4 regions of the Neorhizobium sp. T6_25 genome follow, and region 4 is predicted to be linked to each of the others. Evidence: predicted binding sites of a transcription regulator. Region 4 holds the regulator's gene; each other region holds the start of a gene.
The links. The regulator LexA, encoded in region 4, represses DNA repair genes until DNA is damaged. The targets are predictions, from matches to a motif close to TGTTCNNNNTGTGTTCNG.
Positions count from the first base shown of each region.

Region 1: C5L10_RS24775 (ImuA family protein) is a predicted target of LexA. The motif match lies at 884-901, and genes of this name have one in related genera.
Region 2: C5L10_RS27085 (sel1 repeat family protein) is a predicted target of LexA. The motif match lies at 821-838, and genes of this name have one in related genera.
Region 3: dnaE (DNA polymerase III subunit alpha) is a predicted target of LexA. The motif match lies at 1,123-1,140, and genes of this name have one in related genera.

Region 1 covers NZ_PVBL01000023.1:52,679-54,879, forward strand. Annotated here, with positions in the region: gene C5L10_RS24770 (DNA polymerase Y family protein) at 1-150, opposite strand, end outside; gene C5L10_RS24775 (ImuA family protein) at 71-823, opposite strand; gene C5L10_RS24785 (SOS response-associated peptidase family protein) at 1,231-1,740, opposite strand; gene C5L10_RS24790 (SOS response-associated peptidase) at 1,792-2,201, shown strand, end outside.
Region 2 covers NZ_PVBL01000027.1:41,354-43,554, reverse strand. Annotated here, with positions in the region: gene C5L10_RS27090 (DUF2147 domain-containing protein) at 152-490, opposite strand; gene C5L10_RS27085 (sel1 repeat family protein) at 1,028-1,294, shown strand; gene C5L10_RS27080 (pyridoxal phosphate-dependent aminotransferase) at 1,484-2,201, opposite strand, start outside.
Region 3 covers NZ_PVBL01000015.1:24,443-26,643, forward strand. Annotated here, with positions in the region: gene C5L10_RS19605 (lipoprotein-releasing ABC transporter permease subunit) at 1-70, shown strand, start outside; gene C5L10_RS19610 (ABC transporter ATP-binding protein) at 85-768, shown strand; gene dnaE (DNA polymerase III subunit alpha) at 1,396-2,201, shown strand, end outside.
Region 4 covers NZ_PVBL01000007.1:188,113-190,313, forward strand. Annotated here, with positions in the region: gene C5L10_RS12140 (ComEC/Rec2 family competence protein) at 1-755, shown strand, start outside; gene lexA (transcriptional repressor LexA) at 736-1,455, opposite strand; gene C5L10_RS12150 (VOC family protein) at 1,656-2,201, shown strand, end outside.

The sequences.
Region 1 (2,201 bases), on a different contig from region 4:
TCGGGCGGCGGCGTCGGCGGCCGACACCCAGCGTTTCGAGCCGCTCTTGGCGATCACGGCTATCGCCTGTTCAGGAAGAATAGACGGATCGGCGCGACGAATGCGATCCGTCGGCAGATCCGGAAGATAGATCGAGACGACCCTTGTCATCGCACGCCCTCACGAGAAACTCAGCACATTCACCCGCTTTTACGCGCATCAGTTCCAGCAGCCATTGGGCCCTCCCCACACCCGGCACCGGCAATTCCTCCGACGGCATGACGCTCACCCGCCACCGCGTGGTCGACGCCGTCGGCTGCCCGAAATCATTGGCCTCCGTCTGCCGTCGCCAGCGTCGGACGGCAAGCGCCATCGTGCCCGTTTGCTCGGCCGCCAGCTGCAGCCGGCGCGAGCTGACCATCGGCAGGCGAACGAGTTCACCGACGACGGCGCCGAGCCCACCGAAGGACAGCCCTTCCTCCATGTTTGCCAGAACGTCTTCCTCCTTGTCGGACTCGACAAAGACCACCCGGTCGGGATGGAGACCGACCTGGGCGAGCGCGGGAAAGAACAGGTCTGGCCGCGTCAGGCACCAGACGATCGGGCCTTTGGTGCGGGCCGCGATCCCTGCGGCACAGAGCGCTGCCGCTGCACCATCCACCGTGCCCGACCCGCCGCCGGCAAATTCGTGCAGGGCGCCATAGGCTAGGCCACCTCCCGGCAGGACCGCATCGATTTCCGGCACCCCAAAGGACAGACAGCCAGCCTTTCTGGCTGACACGCCCTCCAGCGAGGCAATGCGCTCGCGCAGATCGGAAATCACCCTTTCGCGGGCAGCAGTCATCGTTCACGGCTCCCTTCAAGGTCGCGTTGGCGGCCGACATCATGTCAGACAAAATGCGGATGTTCTCTTTCTGTTCCGGCCGAATAAAAGAGTCAAGCAACCGGAGGAATGGGAATATTATCCTGAACATTAGAAATCCGCAGAATACCCATGGGAATCAGCCCAATAGCGGCCGGCAGATTTTTTTGAAGCGGTGCGAGCGCTCGCTATCCTTGGTGTGAATTGCAGGGGACAAGTCGGGATGGTCGTAGTGTCTGCAAATTTCTTCTCGATCCCCGCGCATGAGGGCACCCCGCCGACAAAACGTCGCGGATCAAGCGGCCGGACGGTCATGGCCCCCCGCCCGACATGTTGCTGTCCTCACTGGCGCAACGCAGTTGATAAGCGCCGCAGTTGCGGCTCGCGCTTTAGACCGCCAATCTTGACTGGAACGAAGCGTTCGAAAGAGGCTTGACGCGGAATGTACCTGCCGGGAGTGGCCGCAGGATTTCCTCTTCCGGTAGAAGCCCATCGAGCCAGTCCATCCGCTGATCCCGTGTCAGCACCGCCATCTGCCGGTCATGATAGGGCGCAATGTCGGCATTCGCCTCGACGGTCAGGATGGCATAGGCCTCGGGCCAGCCGATGGACGCCTGTCGCCAGATACCCGCGAAATAGAACCAGTCACCGTTCTTGAGCGAGAAACAGAAGTTCCTCGCCCCACTGCGATGGCGAAACTCGGATGCCGGCACCAGGCAGCGGTGGGTTGGAAACGTCCTTTCTTCAGAGCGGACGACATTGGCCGCGCGTGGGCCGCCATCGAGCGGACATAAACCCCAGGGCAGCTCCACCATCTCCACATCGCCGTCATGCCGTCTTATGATGACGCGGCGCTCGTCGAGCGGGGCGTCGGACTGGAAAACCTTCGCGTTCATCATATGTAGAACATAGCAAGAACCACGCTTCACAACAAGAACTGCGAGGAAAGCATGTGCAATGATTATCGGCTGATGGTGGACGTGGCGTCGATTGTGGAGGACTTCGCCCATCTCAAGATCAAGATCCGCTTTGGTGAAGGTGCACCGAACGTTGAGGCACGCGAAGACATCAAGATCACAGATATGGCGCCGATCATCCGCACAATCGAGGGAACGCGCGACGAGGCGGACCTCGTCCAGCGCCGATGGAGTTGGCCTGGCCAGAACAAGCGGCCGGTCTATAATTTCCGCTCCGATGGACGCGAGTTCGATTCCAACCGATGCCTGATCGTCGCCGATGGTTTCTACGAGTTCACCGAACCAACCGAAAAAGGCAAAAAGCGCAAGGACAAGTGGCTGTTCACCAAGAAGGACGAACCAATTTTCTGCATCGCCGGCATCTGGCGCGAGACGGATGACGT
Region 2 (2,201 bases), on a different contig from region 4:
ATGCCGTTTGCGTGACCAAATTGCCTTTTCTTGATGCGGCGCAGCAAAATATTAGGGCACCTCTTGACGGTTGGAAACGAAAAACGGCCGTGCCGTTGCCGGCGCGGCCATCGCTGCACTTCTTATAGGGGACGATATTTGGACGATCGGCTTAGAGGCGCGTCCACGTCTGCGACTTGCAAAGGATGGCGAGGACGCAGCCTTTCATCTTGAGCGAATTGCCGCTGACCGATCCGGATCCGCTATAGGTCTTGTCCTCCGCGGGATCGGTGATCTCGCCGCTATATTCGCCGTCCTTGCCGGAGAGCTTGCCGATCTGCTTGCCCGAATGTTTGCCGGTCTTCAGCGTCACGCAATAGGCGGTACCGCATTTGCCGATCACCGCGGTCTCGCCGCTGGCGGTCTTCCAATTGCCTTCGATCGGCTCTGCGGCTCGGGCTCCGGTCGCGGCAAGTGTCAGCACTGCAACAAGCATCAGTCTGCGCATCATGATTGTTCTCCTCCTTCGCTTCCGCCGCTGAGCTCTTCGAGAGCAGACAGACGGCGCGGTTTCCTTCAGTTCGCACCCCTCCGGACGAACTCGTGCCGAAATTTATCTTACGCACACGTAAAGGTAAATATGGGTTTGGCCCGATATGGCGGAATTTCAGCGCTCGGGAAGGCCGGGTTTTCCACAGCCCTGGAGACAGGTTCACCGAACCGAACCGTATTCGTAGTTAGCGATCGGTTTAAATCGCTTCCTAAACTTTTCGTAAAAATCTCCGCGAATTCCTTAAAATGCAAGGCATCCCATGTTTAACAAAAACTCAAATTTACGAAGCGTTTGAACTTTGTTTTCGTTGAATTAATCATGCTTTTTAGGCGTCTTTTGGAAGGTTGGGCGCATAGTGAAGTCATCAAACGAGCGGAAAAAACCGCCGGCCGGAAGGATCAAAACAGCCGCTTCAAGACGGTGATCCGGATGGAGCCCGAAAGGGCAAAAAACAGGGCAGACGACGAACAACAGGCTTTAACAGGGATCAAACCGATGGCACGCTTTGAAATGAACAATTCCGGAATGGCCACCATGGGTGGCGAAACCCGCGCCGACACTTTCTGCGAAATGGGCTTGATGTATGCGACCGGTCGTGGTTGCGACGTCGATCTGATCTCCGCACACAAATGGCTCAACATCGCCGCGATCAAGGGCTCCGATCGCGCCGCCGAATTGCGCGCCGACCTCGCTCAGACGATGAGCAAGATGCAGCTGGCCGCGGCACTCCGCGCCGCTCGCGAATGGATGACCATGCACTGAGCGCCTTCAGGGAGCGCCGTGGTCGACGAATTGACCGGCCCCGCAAGAGGGCCGGCGGGAGAACAATCCAAAAGACAGCACCCAAGAGGGGATCGGGAAACAGGACGGTCGGTCTGGACGGGGACGATCGTCGGAAATTGAGACCGCGACCGGCAGGAACAAGGCCGGCGCGGTCGTTTTTCGTATAGCCTAAAGGCTCTTCAGTACCTTCGGCAGCGCTTCTTCGAACAGCGCCATGTCCGATTCCGGGCCTGTGCTGACGCGGATGCAGCGGTTGAGCTGCGCGACACCCGGCATGCGGATGAAAACCCCGTGCTCCATCAGCCCATCGACGATCGAGCGCGCATAGGCGCCGTCGCGGCCGCAATCGATCGCCACGAAATTGGTGGCGGACGCCAGCGGCTTCAGGCCGTTGGTTTCAGCGATGGCCGCGATCCGGTCCCGCGAGGCCTTGATCTGCCCAATCACCTGAGAGAGGTAGGCCTGGTCTTTCAGCGCCGCGAGTGCCGAGGCGATGCCGATCCGGTTCATGCCGAAGTGATTGCGGATCTTGTCGAAGGCCTCGGCAGTGCCGGGCGTCGAGATCGCATAACCCACTCGCGAGCCGGCCATGCCGTAGGCCTTCGAGAAGGTCCGGGTGCGGATGATATTCGGCCTGTCGATCAGGGCGGCGATATCAGGCGTCGCGCCGGCCGGGCCGGTCTCGCAATAGGCTTCGTCGAGAATCATCAGGCAGGTTTCCGGCAGCGCTTTGGCAAAAGCGACGATGCTGTCGGCATCCCACCAGCTTCCCATCGGATTGTCGGGATTGGCGAAATAGACCAGCGGCGCGCTTTCGCGGCGAACGGCTTCCAACAGCCCATCGAGGTTTTCGCGGTCGTCGACGTAAGGCACCGTCACCAGCCGG
Region 3 (2,201 bases), on a different contig from region 4:
CATCGCCACCATCCTTCCGGCATGGCGGGCCTCCCGGCTCGATCCTGTCCAGGCCCTTCGATACGAATAGGACCCAAATCTTTCATGGCACCCAAAACCGTCTTGCAGCTCTCGGGCGTCGAACGTCACTATGGCCAGGGCGAGACCACGCTTTCGATCCTGAAGGGGGCTGATTTCGACCTGAAGACCGGCGAGATCGTCGCGCTGGTCGCCCCGTCGGGCACCGGTAAGTCGACGCTGCTGCATCTCGCCGGACTGCTAGAACACCCCGACGCCGGCGAGGTCTTTCTCGCCGGGCGTGCCTGCAACGGACTTCCCGATGCGGAGCGCACCGCGATGCGCCGCAACCAGATCGGTTTCGTCTACCAGTTCCACCATCTCCTGCCGGAGTTTTCCGCGGTCGAGAACATCATGATGCCGCAGCTGATCGCCGGTCTTTCCAAGGCCGAGGCGAAGGAGCGGGCAACCCAGCTTCTGGACTATATGCGCATCGGCCATCGCGCCGAGCACCGCCCCTCCGAACTGTCCGGCGGCGAGCAGCAGCGCGTGGCGATCGCCCGTGCCGTCGCAAACGCCCCGCGCGTGCTTCTTGCCGACGAACCGACCGGCAATCTCGACCCGAAGACCGCATCCTATGTCTTCGACGCTCTGGAAGCCCTGGTGCGCCAGTCGGGCCTTGCGGCCCTGATCGCCACCCACAACCACGACCTCGCTAGCCGCATGGACCGCCGCGTGACGATCGAGGGCGGCAAAGTCGTCGAGATGTGAAGAAGGCGGGCATCTGTGCGGATAGATCCTCGGGTCGAGCCCGAGGATGACGCCGTTGAGTGGTGTGCTCCGCCCCTTCCTCCGTCATCCTCGTCCTCGGGTTAAACCCGAGGATGACCCCAGGATCCACCCTCCAGGCGCCAGTCTATCCGGGCATGACCGACACTCCCTCGAGGCAGCTTTCAGCGCCCCGTCCGAAATTGCTCATGCCCGGATGGTCATTCCAGTCCGGACGTATCCGCATGCGCCGATCCGGCCGAAAATCCCACCGTTAATGCCTTGTTTACCAGGTGAGGGAGGATATCGCGATATGTTTGTTTCCGGTCTGTTCTTTTATTGACTCTCAAACAAAATGAGAACAAATTAAAAACATAAGAGAACACGGGAGACGACGATGACTGACCTGCTTCGTGACATTGCCGCATTCGCTTCCATCGCCACCTTCGTGGCCAGCCTCTCCATGATCATGATGGCCATGTGACCGGACATCCAGTCGGTCCCTCTGCCGAAAGGCGTTGAGGAGGGAATTCCGAACTGGACTCTCAAAGCTCTGCGCCGGACAATAGCCTGATTCATGAGATGGTTCCCGCTTCATCAAACGGGTAAGGCGCAGACATGGCAGACAAAATGGACGTAAAATCGGGATCGGAAGAGCTGGGAACCAGCCCTCAATTCGTTCACCTGCGCGTCCATTCCGCCTACTCGCTTCTCGAGGGCGCCTTGCCGCTCAAGAAGATCCTCTCGAAGGCGATCGCGGACAATCAGCCTGCGATCGCGATCACCGACACCAACAATCTTTTCGTCGCGCTGGAATTCGCCCAGAAGGCGATCGGCGACGGTCTGCAGCCGATCATCGGCTGCCAGCTGTCGATCGATATGGAAGACCAGTCGGACGAGCGGCGCAACAGCCACCAGCAGCTCGTCAAGCTGCCGGCGATCGTCGTGCTGGCGGCCAATGCCGTCGGTTACGAACGGCTCGTCGACCTGATCAGCCGCGCCTATCTCGGCGACGAGGGGCATCAGTCCATCCATATCAGCCGCTCCTGGCTGGAGGACGGCGGCACCGAGGGGCTGATCGCGCTGACCGGGGCCGGAAGCGGGCCGGTCGACATGGCTCTGAAGGAAGGCAATGCTACGCTTGCCGAAGCGAGGTTGCTGAAACTCAAGGAGATCTTCGGCGATCGGCTTTACGTCGAACTGCAGCGCCACGGCGCCTACGATCGGCGCCACGAGCACAAGATCGTCACGCTCGCCTACGACCACGACCTGCCGCTGGTGGCGACCAACGAGGCCTTCTTTCCCACCAAGTCCGAGTTTGATGCCCATGACGCGCTGATGGCGGTTGCCCATAATGCGATCGTCTCGGACGACACCCGGTTCCGCCTGACGCCGGACCATTATCTGAAGAGCCGCGCCGAGATGGCAAAGCTGTT
Region 4 (2,201 bases):
TGTCGACGGCAGGTTTTCTGCTGCTGACGCTCATGAGGACGAGACTGAGATTGATAGGCTTGCCGTTGATGGTGACCGCTCTGCTGCTTTCCTGGCATGAGCGGTCGATGCCGCTGCCGGATATCCTGATCTCGGAAGACGGGACGATGGTCGCACTTGTAGACGGGGAAGGGGTCGTCACCAATCGCGCCCGCCCGCCCGACTTCGTCTACGGACAATGGAAGAGGGCGCTTCTGCTCGGCGATCCGACCAAGCCTGAAATGTCGCCATTCAGGGACAAGCCACCCGACGACAAGCGGCCCGGCGAGAAAATCAACGAGCGCCCTGAACTGACCCCGCAGCAATTCGAAACGGCAAAGTCGAAGATAAAACAGGCGCCTGCCGGCCGCTTCACCTGCGAGCCGACGGCCTGGTGTGCGGCAAGCACGGGCAAGGGCATCGTTATCGCAGTCGAGGACGGCCGTTATGCGGGTGCCGCCTGCGACGCCGCCAGTCTTGTCATTGCGCCGCGTGCCCGCTTCGACCAATGCCGGTCCGGCGCCCTGATGATCAATAGTGCCACGCTTCGCAAGACCGGCGCCCTGGAGATTTCCATCAACGGCGCGACCGACATTCGGCGCTGGCAGATCCGTGCCGCCATGGCGGGCGGAGATCGGCCCTGGAGCCGGCACCGCCACTATGATTGGCGAAGCCAAGGTTTCGATAGCTCATTGCCGGAACCGCTCCGGCAGATGATCAGTGATACCGGCGGATGAGGCCGACGAGCTTGCCCTGGATCTTCACCCGGTCCGGCCCAAAGATGCGGGTTTCATAGGCTGGGTTGGCGGCTTCGAGGGCGATGGAGGCGCCGCGGCGGCGGAAACGCTTCAGCGTCGCTTCCTCATCGTCCACCAGCGCCACGACGATATCGCCCGGATTGGCCGTATTGCTGTTGCGGATGATCACGGTATCGCCGTCGAGAATGCCGGCCTCGATCATCGAATCGCCCTTGACCTCGAGCGCATAGTGCTCGCCGGAACCGAGCATCTCGGCCGGCACGGCGATGTCATGCGTGTTGTTCTGGATCGCCGAGATCGGCACGCCGGCAGCGATGCGGCCCATGACCGGAACGGTCGTGGCGTTCGGTGAATCGTCGTTGGCGGCGGGTTTCTGAGGGGCTGCTACCGGCTGCGGCTTGCCGAGGCTTCCCTCGATGACGCTCGGCGAAAAACCGCGCCGTGGCTGCATGCTCGGCGAGTAGGCTTCCGGCAGCTTGATGACTTCGAGCGCCCGGGCCCGGTTCGGCAAGCGGCGGATGAAGCCGCGCTCCTCGAGCGCGGTGATCAGGCGGTGAATGCCGGACTTGGACGCGAGGTCGAGAGCGTCCTTCATTTCATCGAATGACGGCGGGATGCCGGATTCCTTCATGCGTTCGTGAATGAACAGAAGCAATTCCTGTTGTTTGCGCGTGAGCATCTTTTGGCATCCTCAGAGTCGGAAACAAATCCAGAACGGACACTATATGTTCCATATGTGTTCTGCAAGTCCCTAAATTTCTGTGAAGTATGATGATTTTTTCTTCATAGATGCGTGCCAGATATCTCGAGCCACACCACTTGCGCGGCGCGAGCCCGCTGCCAAAGTAGCTTTGCGATTCCAATTCCGGGGGCCCTCGCGTGAACGCAAGACCAATCGATCATCTCGTGCTGCCGGTGGCGGGACTTACCGCTGCGCGTTCCCGGCTCACGAAGCTTGGTTTTACAGTTGCGCCCGATGCTTTTCATCCTTTCGGCACGGCTAATGCTTGTGTGTTCTTCTCGGATGGCAGCTATCTGGAGCCGCTGGCTCTTGCCAATCGCCGTCATGCGAGCGCAGCCGCCAAACGCGGCAACGTTTTTACCGCACGCGATCTGGCTTTCCGCAAGGGACGCGACAGGCAGGGCTTCTCTGCGCTCGTTGCCGCCACGCGCGACGCGATGGCCGATCACGCGCGTTTCAAGATGCGTGGCGTCTCGGCAGGCGACGTGCTGGAATTCTCCCGCGCGATGACCTTGGCCGACGGTTCCGAAACCCAGGCGAGCTTCCGGCTGGCTTTTGCGGGTGATGACCGGGCGCCCGACTTCCTGATGTTTTCCTGCCAGCGGATCAATCCCCTGCCGGCCGATCGCGGCGAACTGGAGCATCATTCCAATGCGGTCATGGGGCTGAGCGAGATCATCCTG